Mesorhizobium shangrilense: one gene and its partner. The protein of the gene in region 1 interacts with the protein of each later gene in a pairwise test. Links are inferred from orthologs where the notes say so. Each region holds a gene or a part of one and is shown on either strand. Other genes may lie near its edges.

Evidence for each region. Proteins that work in one complex are often made in the same cells at the same time.
Region 2: the proteins of rho (region 1) and nusG interact in binary tests that used the Escherichia coli proteins (3 or more experiments, as listed by UniProt). The link is inferred for Mesorhizobium shangrilense from one-to-one orthologs.

What each region holds. Positions count from the first base shown.
Region 1 is NZ_JAQGPN010000001.1:744,316-749,671, reverse strand. Bases 632-3,545 are described here. They hold rho (transcription termination factor Rho), read right to left. Parts: upstream 2,765-3,545; coding sequence 1,499-2,764; downstream 632-1,498. Other genes in these bases: hemE (uroporphyrinogen decarboxylase), read right to left, coding at 3,483-3,545; hemJ (protoporphyrinogen oxidase HemJ), read right to left, coding at 2,936-3,472; mnmE (tRNA uridine-5-carboxymethylaminomethyl(34) synthesis GTPase MnmE), read right to left, coding at 632-1,231. Also shown: more of mnmE, read right to left, coding at 1-631; more of hemE, read right to left, coding at 3,546-4,517; PD284_RS03700 (pyruvate, water dikinase regulatory protein), read left to right, coding at 4,918-5,356. UniProt on the Escherichia coli protein: Facilitates transcription termination by a mechanism that involves Rho binding to the nascent RNA, activation of Rho's RNA-dependent ATPase activity, and release of the mRNA from the DNA template.
Region 2 is NZ_JAQGPN010000001.1:3,394,712-3,400,171, forward strand. Bases 170-2,911 are described here. They hold nusG (transcription termination/antitermination protein NusG), read right to left. Parts: upstream 1,937-2,911; coding sequence 1,403-1,936; downstream 170-1,402. Other genes in these bases: rplA (50S ribosomal protein L1), read right to left, coding at 170-819; rplK (50S ribosomal protein L11), read right to left, coding at 824-1,252; secE (preprotein translocase subunit SecE), read right to left, coding at 1,964-2,167; xth (exodeoxyribonuclease III), read left to right, coding at 2,849-2,911. In the rest of the region: more of rplA, read right to left, coding at 118-169; more of xth, read left to right, coding at 2,912-3,826; PD284_RS16385 (class I SAM-dependent methyltransferase), read left to right, coding at 3,855-4,709; PD284_RS16390 (hypothetical protein), read left to right, coding at 4,798-5,097; PD284_RS16395 (GNAT family N-acetyltransferase), read right to left, coding at 5,118-5,460. UniProt on the Escherichia coli protein: Part of the processive rRNA transcription and antitermination complex (rrnTAC). The complex forms an RNA-chaperone ring around the RNA exit tunnel of RNA polymerase (RNAP).

The DNA.
Region 1 (5,356 bases):
CCAGCCGCAGTTCCTCCGCGCGCAGTTCCAAGGAGGCGGTGTCCATCCGGAGTGATCTCCGGATGTGGCGTTCTCCGTCCTTCAGCAGCAACACCTGCCTCAGTCGCGACGGGGCGAGATCCGTGCTGGCGCCCGCGGCGGCCTTCGCTGCATCACGGATCAGGCCCAACAAAGTGTCGACACCGCGCCCGTCGACCGTCGAGATGACGACGTCGAAGTTGGCGGCATCGCCGCGCCCGAGATCCGCCTTGGAGCCCACGCGTATCTGCGGCGCGGGCGCGCCGTCGAGAGTGGGCGCCGCCATCTCGCTCATGTCCAGCACCTCGACCACCAGATGCGCTCCTCTCGCCCTGGCGATCGCGCGATCAACGCCGATCCGTTCGACCGCGCCCTCCGCGTCGCGCAACCCCGCTGTGTCCGTGATGCGAACCTTGTAGCCTTCCAGATCAAGCGCCACTTCAATGAGGTCGCGTGTCGTTCCCGCCTCGTTTGATACGATGGCGACGTCCCGTTGCACCAGGGCGTTCAGCAAGCTCGACTTCCCGGCATTCGGCGCGCCGATGATGACCACGTCAAAGCCATCCCGGAGCATCTCGGCCCGCCGGAAGTGCCCACAATGGTCCGCGATCTCCTGTGCCAGCCGCTCCATATCAGGCCAGATCCGGTCCGCGACAGAGCCTGGAACATCGGCTTCGTCGGCGAAATCCAGCTCGGCCTCGATCATGGCGCGCGCATGCACCAGTCGTTCGCGCCATGATCGGTAGAGAGCGCCCTGCCGTCCCTCGGCGTTGAGCAAGGCGAAGCGTCGTTGGGCCTCCGTCTCCGCAGAAACAAGATCGCCCAGCGCCTCCGCCTGAACCAGGTCGAGCTTTCCATGTGCGAAAGCGCGCCGCGTGAATTCGCCTGGTTCCGCATGTCGGACGTCATCGAGTTCCCCCAGCGCCTGCAGCACCGCGGTGACTACAGCCACGCCGCCATGAAGATGAAGCTCCAGGCTGTCTTCGCCGGTAAAGCTCGCCGGACCATCGAACCAGAGGGCGAGGCCGCGGTCCAGCGGCTCGCCGCCGCGGTTACTGATCGTGGCAAGCTTGGCAAGCCGGGCAGTGGGCAGGCTTCCAATCATCGTTTCGTAAACGAATCGAGATTGGGGTCCGGATATGCGCACGACGGCGACCCCGGCCGGCAGTCGGCCGCTCGAAAGCGCGAAGATGGTATCCTTGAAGAGCGTCATCGGCGATCCGAACATGATCCTTCGAGCGACGCACGCGTCAACCTCAATTTGTCCGAGTGCGCCGGGCGTTGAGCCGTCAGTGTCACACGTGAATCACCGAGTCACGCGAAAGCTTCTGCCCCCGGATCGAAGCGCAGCGGCGCTTCACATGGATCGTTGCGGAGGCGAATCGGATCTGGTTAATCCGGGGCGGTGAGGGTGAGCCTCTGAACCGCGAAGGGATGGCGCTGCCGCCTGTGCGGCAGCGCTCTTGGCCGACCAATCGGCCTATGTGTTCATCGAATCGAAGAAGTCGGCGTTGGTCTTCGTCTGCTTGAGCTTGTCGATGAGGAACTCGATCGCATCCGTAGTGCCCATCGGCGCAAGGATGCGGCGCAGCACGAAGATCTTCTGCAGGTCCGAGCGCGGCACCAGCAGGTCTTCCTTGCGCGTACCAGACTTGAGGATGTCCATCGCAGGGAAGATGCGCTTGTCGGCCACCTTGCGGTCGAGCACGATTTCCGAGTTGCCAGTGCCCTTGAACTCCTCGAAGATGACTTCGTCCATGCGGCTGCCGGTATCGATCAGCGCCGTTGCGATGATGGTCAGCGAACCGCCTTCCTCGATGTTGCGCGCCGCGCCGAAGAAGCGCTTGGGGCGCTGCAGAGCGTTGGCGTCCACGCCGCCGGTCAGAACCTTGCCGGAGGAAGGGACGACCGTGTTGTAGGCGCGGCCGAGCCGCGTGATGGAATCGAGCAGGATGACGACATCCCGTCCATGCTCGACCAGCCGCTTTGCCTTCTCGATCACCATCTCGGCGACCTGCACGTGCCGCGCCGCCGGTTCGTCGAAAGTCGACGACACCACTTCGCCCTTCACCGAGCGCTGCATGTCGGTCACTTCCTCGGGCCGCTCGTCGATGAGCAGGACGATGAGATAGCACTCGGGGTGATTTGCGGTGATCGAATGCGCGATGTTCTGCAGCAGCACCGTCTTGCCGGTGCGCGGCTGCGCCACGATGAGGGCTCGCTGGCCCTTGCCGAGAGGCGCGACGAGATCGATCACGCGCGGCGAGATATCCTTGCCGGTCGGGTTGTCCGTCTCCATCTTCAGCCGCGACGTAGGGTAAAGCGGCGTCAGATTGTCGAAATGGATCTTGTGCCGGATCTTCTCAGGATCGTCGAAATTGATCGTGTTGACCTTCAGCAGCGCGAAGTAGCGCTCGCCTTCCTTCGGACTGCGGATCGGTCCTTCGACCGTATCGCCGGTCTTCAGCGAGAACCGCCGGATCTGCGACGGCGAAATGTAGATGTCGTCGGGTCCGGGCAGGTAATTGGCGTTGGCCGAGCGCAGGAACCCAAAGCCGTCCTGCAGCACTTCCACCACGCCGTCGCCGATGATCTCGACGTCCTGAGAAGCAAGCTTCTTCAGGATCGCGAACATCAGTTCCTGCTTGCGCATCACACTGGCGTTCTCGACCTCAAGAGACTCCGCGAACGCGATCAGGTCCGTGGGCTTCTTGTTCTTGAAATCCTGGAGTTTCATTTCCTGCATGGGAGAGGGTCTCGGGTCGAAGGAAGATTCGAAGGAAGATATGCCTGAGCAACGCGATGCGTGCCGAAGACGCCCGAACGGATGTGTCGAGTGCGCAAGGCGGGGAGGGAAGTATGCGCTTGTAGCGCCGCGCCCCGCAAAGAGCAAGCCGCCAATTTCGAGACGCCGCGCCTAAAACGGCTTCACGATCACCATGATCACGGTGAGGATCATCAGCAATGTAGGGATTTCGTTGACCATCCGCCAGTGCCGCGCCGGCTTCACGTTGCGATCTTCGGCAAAGCGCCGAACCGCGCCCGACAGGTAGCCGTGCACGGCCGACAGGGCGACGACAGCGGCGAGCTTCACATGCAGCCACCCGCCCTGGAAACCGAACACCCGCCAGGCCAGCCAGAGGCCGAGCGCCCAGCTGGCGATCATCGCCGGGTTGATGATGGCGCGCAGCAGGCGGCGCTCCATCACCTTGAACGTCTCCGACTGCGCGGACCCGGTCTCAGTGTCGGCGTGATAGACGAAGAGCCGTGGAAGATAGAGCATTCCCGCCATCCACGAGATCACCGCGATCACGTGCAGCGCCTTGATCCACGGATAGAGACCGTCCGGCGCCAGCAGGAAGAGGGCGCCCGTCAGCCCGACGAGGACAGCGACCGAGATTGCCGCCCGACGCGCCGCGGACCCACCGCTCCCCGTCACCGCGTTTCCGGTCATCGCACCCGCCTCATTTGGCCGACGCGCCTCTCACGCGGGCGATCATCTGCTCCACATGCGCAATCGGCGTTTCGGGGGTGATCCCGTGGCCGAGGTTGAACACCAGGGGCCCGTTGCCGAGTTCGGAAAGGATCGCGTCGACGCCCTCGCTGAGCGCGCGTCCGCCCGCCACCAGCCGCAGCGGATCGAGATTTCCTTGCACCGCCCCTTCGGCCTGCAGCTTTCTCGCCTGCGTCCACGGCACCGACCAATCCAGCCCAAGCGCGGTCACGCCCGTCCGCGCCCGGTAGGTGTCGTAGAGAGCCCCTGCGCCGCGCGGGAAGCCGATGATCGGCACGTCCGGATACTCGCGGCGCACGCTCTCGACGATCAGGCGCACCGGCTCGATGCAAAACGCCTCGAACGAGGCCTCGTCGAGCACGCCGGCCCAGGAATCGAAGATCTGGACCACGTCTGCGCCGGCCGCGATCTGGCGCTTCAGATATTCCGCCGACCGCTCCGCAAGCGTGTTCAGCAGCCGTCGCATTGCCTCGGGCGCCCGGTAGGCGAAGAGCCGCGCCGGCGCCTGGTCGGGCGTGCCGTGCCCAGCGATCATGTAGGTCGCCACCGTCCACGGCGCCCCGCAGAAGCCGATCAGCGTCGTCTCGTCCGGAAGTTCCTTCCGCAGGCGGGTTACCGTCTCGTAGACGGGAGCGAGATTCACGTGAAACGCCTCGCCGTCGAGTTCATCGACCTCGCCTTCCCGGATCGGCGTCATCAACGGTCCGCGGCCTTCCTCGAAGCGCAGGTCGCGTCCCAGCGCATGCGGGACCACCAGGATATCGGAGAACAGGATCGATGCGTCGAACCCGAACCGCCTGATCGGCTGCAGGGTCACTTCCACGGCGAGATCAGGGTTGTAGCAAAGGTCGAGGAAACCGCCGGCCTGGCGTCTGGCCTCCCGGTACTCCGGCAGATAGCGTCCGGCCTGGCGCATCATCCAGATCGGAGGAGGGAAGCTCGCTTCCCCGTTCAGCACGTCTACGACGATCCGTTTTCCGGCCAATTCGCGTTGTCCTTTCCGGCTAGCCTTAAAGAAAATCCTATTTGAAAAGAGTCTTCTGATTCTACGAGTCTGTTGGAATCGGGAGTAGGCAAAAGGTCACGCCTCGGACGCCAGAACCGAGATTTCGCGGCGAAAAGCGCTTGTCAGGCGCTCAGTGTGAACACTGGGGACAAGCTTGAAAAGCATAGCAGAGACAGGTACTTGATCAACCAGCGATTGGTCGCCGGAATCCAGCCTCCGTGGATAATTCCGAAAGCCCACAATCTTCTCCACATGGGGGCATCGAACTTCACGCCGCCTCGAATTGTGGACAAACGGCGTTCTGATACAGTCCGCCGCGCCGCCCGGGACCAGCTCGGGCGAGCCATCCACAGCCTTCAACAGGTCGGGCACATCGTCTGTGAACAAACCCCAGAGCTTCTTTCATCTGCACCTGATTTCGGACGCCACGGGCGAGACCCTGCTGGCCGCCGGCCGCGCGGCGTCCGCGCAGTACAAGGACGCGCGTGCGATCGAGCACATCTATCCCCTGATCCGCACCGAGCGGCAGCTGCAGAAGGTGTTCGAGGAGGTCGAGAACGAGCCGGGCATCGTCCTCTACACGGTCGTCGACCAGGCGCTGGCCCGGTCCATAGACGAACGCTGCCAGCAGATGGGACTGCCCTGCGTGTCCGTCCTGGAGCCGGTGCTGGCCGTGTTCCAGTCCTATCTCGGCGCGCCGGCAGGCCGGCGCGTTGGGGCGCAGCATGTGCTCGACGCCCAGTATTTCCGGCGCATCGACGCCCTGAACTTCACCATGGAGCATGACGACGGTCAGCTGCCGATGGATATCGAGGAGG
Region 2 (5,460 bases), 2.6 Mb from region 1 along the record:
GGCCGCCTGCAATCTCGGACAGGATGTCCGGAAGCTTTCGCCTCCGGTTCCGGATCCCGATCTCCCGGGATCCGGAATTCTTCATGGCGCCGGCAATCACGACCGGCGCCCCATTCATCAGGACGCGGGCGCGAGGCTCGACGGATCGAGCTTCAGGCCGGGACCCATCGTTGTCGACAGCGACACCTTCTTGACGTAGTTGCCCTTGGCGCCGGTCGGCTTGGCCTTGGTCACCGCATCGGCGAAGGCGCGGATGTTCTGGGCGAGCGCCTCGGCATCGAACGACGCCTTGCCGACGCCGCCATGCACGATACCAGCCTTCTCGACGCGGAACTCCACTGCGCCGCCCTTCGACGCCTTGACGGCGCCTGCGACGTCCATCGTGACGGTGCCGACCTTCGGGTTCGGCATCATGCCGCGCGGGCCGAGCACCTTACCGAGGCGACCGACGAGGGCCATCATGTCGGGGGTCGCGATACAGCGATCGAAATCGATGGTGCCGCCCTGGACGATCTGGACCAGGTCTTCGGCGCCAACGATATCCGCGCCGGCAGCCTTCGCCTCATCCGCCTTCGCGCCCTTCGCGAACACGGCGACGCGCACGGTGCGACCCGTGCCGTTCGGCAGATTGACGACGCCGCGGACCATCTGGTCGGCATGGCGCGGATCGACGCCGAGATTCATCGCGACCTCGAAGGTCTCGTCGAATTTCGCCGACGCACGATCCTTGAGCAGCTTCACCGCCTCGTCGAGCGAGTAGGCTTTGTTGCGGTCGATGCCCTCACGGGACTTGGCTACACGCTTTGCGATCTTTGCCATCGTCTCAGCCCACCACTTCGAGGCCCATCGAGCGGGCGGAGCCCTCGACCATGCGCATGGCCGCCTCGACGTCGTTTGCGTTCAGATCCTTCATCTTGGCTTCGGCGATCTCGCGCACCTTGTCGCGGCTGATCTGCCCTGCCTTCGCCTTGCCCGGCTCCTTGGAGCCCGACTTCAGATTGGCGGCCTTCTTCAGGAAGTACGTCACCGGCGGCGTCTTCATGACGAAGGTGAAGGACTTGTCCTGATAGTAGGTGATCACCACCGGGATGGGCGAACCCTTCTCCAGTTCCTGCGTCTGAGCGTTGAACGCCTTGCAGAATTCCATGATGTTGATGCCGCGCTGACCAAGCGCAGGACCGATCGGGGGCGACGGAGTCGCGGAGCCCGCAGCGACCTGGAGCTTGAGCTGGCCGGCTACTTTCTTAGCCATCTCTTTGTCTGCCTTTTCTGATGCCGGATGTCCGGCGGTTGCAGTTCGGTGGTACGGTTCGAATGGCCGGCTAAGCCAACCTCACCTCCCACCACTTCGACGAAGACAACTCGCCCTCGCCCGCTGGCCGGAAATCCGGCCAGGCTTCGATCAGCCCTTTTCGACCTGACCGAATTCCAGATCGACGGGCACCGCGCGCCCGAAGATCGAAACCTCCACCTTGAGGCGCGCACGCTCCTCGTCGACTTCCTGAACGAAGCCATTGAACGAGGCGAACGGCCCATCGGATACGCGCACCTGCTCACCGATCTCGAAGGTGATCGAGGGCTTCGGCCGCTCGACGCCTTCCTGCACCTGATTGAGGATGCGCTGCGCCTCCGATTCCGTGATCGGCACAGGCTTGGCCTTGTCGCCACCGAGGAAGCCCGTCACGCGCGGCGTATTCTTCACCAGAGAGAAGATCTCGTCGGTCAGATTGGCCTTGAGCAGCACATAGCCAGGAAAGAACTTGCGCTCGGCATCGACCTTCTTGCCGCGACGGATCTCGACAACCTTCTCGGTCGGCACCACGATCTGCTCGATCTGATCGCTCAGACCCTTCTGGCGCGCCTTGTTTTCGATGTCCTCCGCGACCTTCTTTTCGAAATTCGAATAGGCGTGGACGATGTACCACCGGGCAGTCATATCGATAATGTCTCCGTAGGACCGGTGTTAGCGCCCAATGCCGAGGATCAGCTCAACGCCAAATGCCATCAGCTGATCGGCAGCAAAGAAGAAGATCATAGCAAGCGCAGCAAAGGCCAGGACCATAGCCGTCGAGATCATGGTCTCGCGCCGGGATGGCCACGTCACCTTTGCAGTCTCCTGCCTTACCTGCTGCAAGAACGTGAAAGGGTTCGTGGTCTTCGATGCCATCTGCCGCTCTGTCTCGCGAGGACCCGTTGATGCCAGGCCTTCTCAGTCTTCCGATGAAGGCGTGAAGCCCCACCATCTCGACGAAACTACACGCGACTTGCGCTTCGTTCCGCCATGCGATTTGGGCGCGTCAAGCTGATCCCTCAGCTCCACGCGCCGCGTGTCCGTCGCGCCTACATAAAGCCGATTCTCGCCACATGCAAGTGCCGAGCTCCGTTTCACGCAAACGCACCGGTTCGGAACCATCCAATCGTCCCGACAACGGCTGTCTCATATGATTCCCAGGCTCGAGGCCTGGCTGGCAGGGGCAGCAGGGCTCGAACCCGCGACCTGCGGTTTTGGAGACCGCCGCTCTACCAACTGAGCTATACCCCTAGTCCGCCGGCTTGCCGACGCGAGCGTGCTTTAACGGGTCTTTGCCGCCGCTTCAAGTCGGAATCTCTGTCGATCGCTCAGTCGCGCGATCGTAAATGCAGTATCTCGCCATCACGGCGATCCAGCCTGCTGCGCGGCGCCGTCGGAGGCGGCCTCGCAGGCGCCTTCCCCGAGAGGACCGGTTCTCCACGACGTTGGCCCCTGCCGGACGCCGATTGCGATTCGGGCCAATGCCTGACGCCTCGACACCGATATGATCGGAGGAAAGTCGCCCGATTCGTTCGTGTTGCGGCCCGCAATGTCAGGATGGCCGACAAGAACGGGAACATGCCGGGCTGCACGGTTGACGGTGCGGGGTCGGTTCCATTTAATTGCGTGGCTCTCGGACATGACGAGAGCCCCTTCCTCCGACAATTCCGGGGTGTGGAAGGATCGTTGTCCGCCGCGGTTTTCTCCATCACGCATAGTTTGAAAGAGTTTTCGATGAAGATCGCCACCTGGAATATCAATGGAGTGCGCGCCCGCATTGGCAATCTGCTCCACTGGCTGCAGGAAAGTCAGCCCGACATCGCCTGCCTCCAGGAAATCAAGACCGTCGACGAGCAGTTCCCCCGCGCCGAAATCGAGGCGCTCGGTTACAACGTCGAAACGCACGGCCAGAAGGGTTTCAATGGCGTCGCGATTCTTTCCAAGCTGAAGTTCGACGAGGTCAATCGCCGGCTGCCCGGCGACGACGAGGACGAACATGCGCGCTTCATCGAAGGTGTGTTCTCCACCGACCAGGGCGCGCTGCGCGTGGTCTCGCTCTATCTGCCGAACGGCAACCCGATCACCGAGGAGCGCAAGTTCGGATACAAGCTGAAGTGGATGGAACGGCTGGAGCGCTGGGCGGAGTCTCGCCTCGATCTCGAAGAGCCCCTTGTACTGGCGGGCGACTACAACGTGATCCCCGAGTCGGTCGACGCCAAGTACCCGCAGCAGTGGGTGAATGACGCCCTCTTCCAGCCCGTGACCCGCCAGTCATTCCGACGGCTCGCCGCGCTGGGTTTCACGGACGCGATTCGCAATGTTACCGACGCCGGCGACACATTCACGTTCTGGGATTACCAGGCAGGCGCGTGGCAGAAGAACAACGGCATCCGCATCGACCATCTGATGCTGTCGCCAGAAGCGGCGAACCGACTGACGTCCGCTTCGATCGAAAAGCACGTCCGCGCCTGGGAAAAGCCGTCGGACCATGTGCCGGTGGCCATCGACCTGGCGCTTTCGGCGCCGGCAGCCTGACGACCACAACCCTGATCGAGACGGAGCCATGTCACTCCTAGATCGCCTCTTCGGCCGCACCCCGACCACAACCGAAGCGTCTCGCGACGGCGCCGGCGTCCCGGGCGGCCTCGCGCAAGAGCAACTCGACGCCGCGGTCGAGTACGCCCGCCATCTTTGGAGAGTCATCGACGAGAAATACGAGCCTATCCTCGCCGAGGCAGAACTGACTTGCATCGTCTGCGGCCACACGGACCGGCGCAGCGGCTATGGCCTGCACCACGACAATTGCGTGTTCGGCGGCGGCGCGCTCGAACGCTACGAATGTCCCGCCTGCGGCTGCATCTTCGGAACCAAGAAATACCTGGACCTATCCGACGCGGCGGTCGATGCCGACTATCGGTTCCTCTACTCCTACTACTCGGAATCCGATTCGACCCCGAATGAGATCCGCACCTTCAATTCCCTGACGCCCAGGCAGGACGGGCTCTATCTCGACTGGGGTTGCGGCGGCATCTGGAGCAAGACCGTCTCCACCCTGCGCGAACGGGGGTTCGATGTCTGGGGTTACGAGCCGAGCGCGCCGACGTCAGGAAACCATGTCGTCCGCTCGCGCGCCGAGATAAGCGGACGCTTCGACGGCATATTCTCAAACAACGTCATCGAGCATTTTCGCGACCCGGTGGCGGTCTTCAGGGATTTCCATGGCCTGTTGAAGGCGGGCGGTGTCATGGCGCACTCCTCACCCTGCTACGACAAGAACTATACCTTCACGCGGTTTCACACCCTGTTTCTGACCGGCCGATCCGCCGACGTGCTCGCCAAGCGCACCGGTTTTGCCGTTGTCGACGAGATTCGGGACGGCGAGTACATCAATGTCGTCTTCCGCAAGGTCGACGACTGACCGACCGCACTGCGATGGCGCTGCCTGCCGCTCCGGCCGATGGGGCCTGCTGATGGCGGAAAGCAGTCTTCCGTGCTAACGTCGTCGCATGAAGACGGCTCTGCTCGGCCTGATCATCCTCGGCGCGCTCGATTTCGCGGTGACGCCGGCGGCAGCCGATTGCAAGTGTCGCGCCAACGGCAAGCTCTTCCATCATGGCGAGGTCGCCTGCCTCAGCCTGCCGACGGGCCAGCAGCTTGCCCGATGCGACATGGTTCTCAACAATTCTTCGTGGCAAAAGGTTCAGGACGGTTGCCCGGAAGCTGCCGCCCAATCGCCTGCCGCGGCATCGCCTCCCGAACCGCATGCGCAGCCGCCCGTGCTTCCGATCGATCCAGCGGCACTCTAGGCTAACCGGGAACGCTTGGCTCAGAGCGACAGCCGCATCAAGGGCCGGTTGTTTGTCTTGCGGTTCACCTCCACGAACCCTGCCCTGTCGAACACGCGCTTCGACCCGACGAACAAACCGACCGAGCTTGCGTCCCGCGACAGCTCCATCGGGCATGCGTCCAGCAGACGCGCGCCGTTTTCCCGCGCCAAGTCGATGCCTGCCGCCACTAGGCGGTGCGTGAGCCCGGCGCCCCTTGCCGTCGATCGCAGAAAGAAGCAGGAGATCGCCCAGACACCATCATCTGCGATTTCGGCGCGGTCCAGCGGCGCGGAGCTGCGCTGGTGGTTGTTCCATTCGGGCACGTCGGCGCGTGGGCCTATC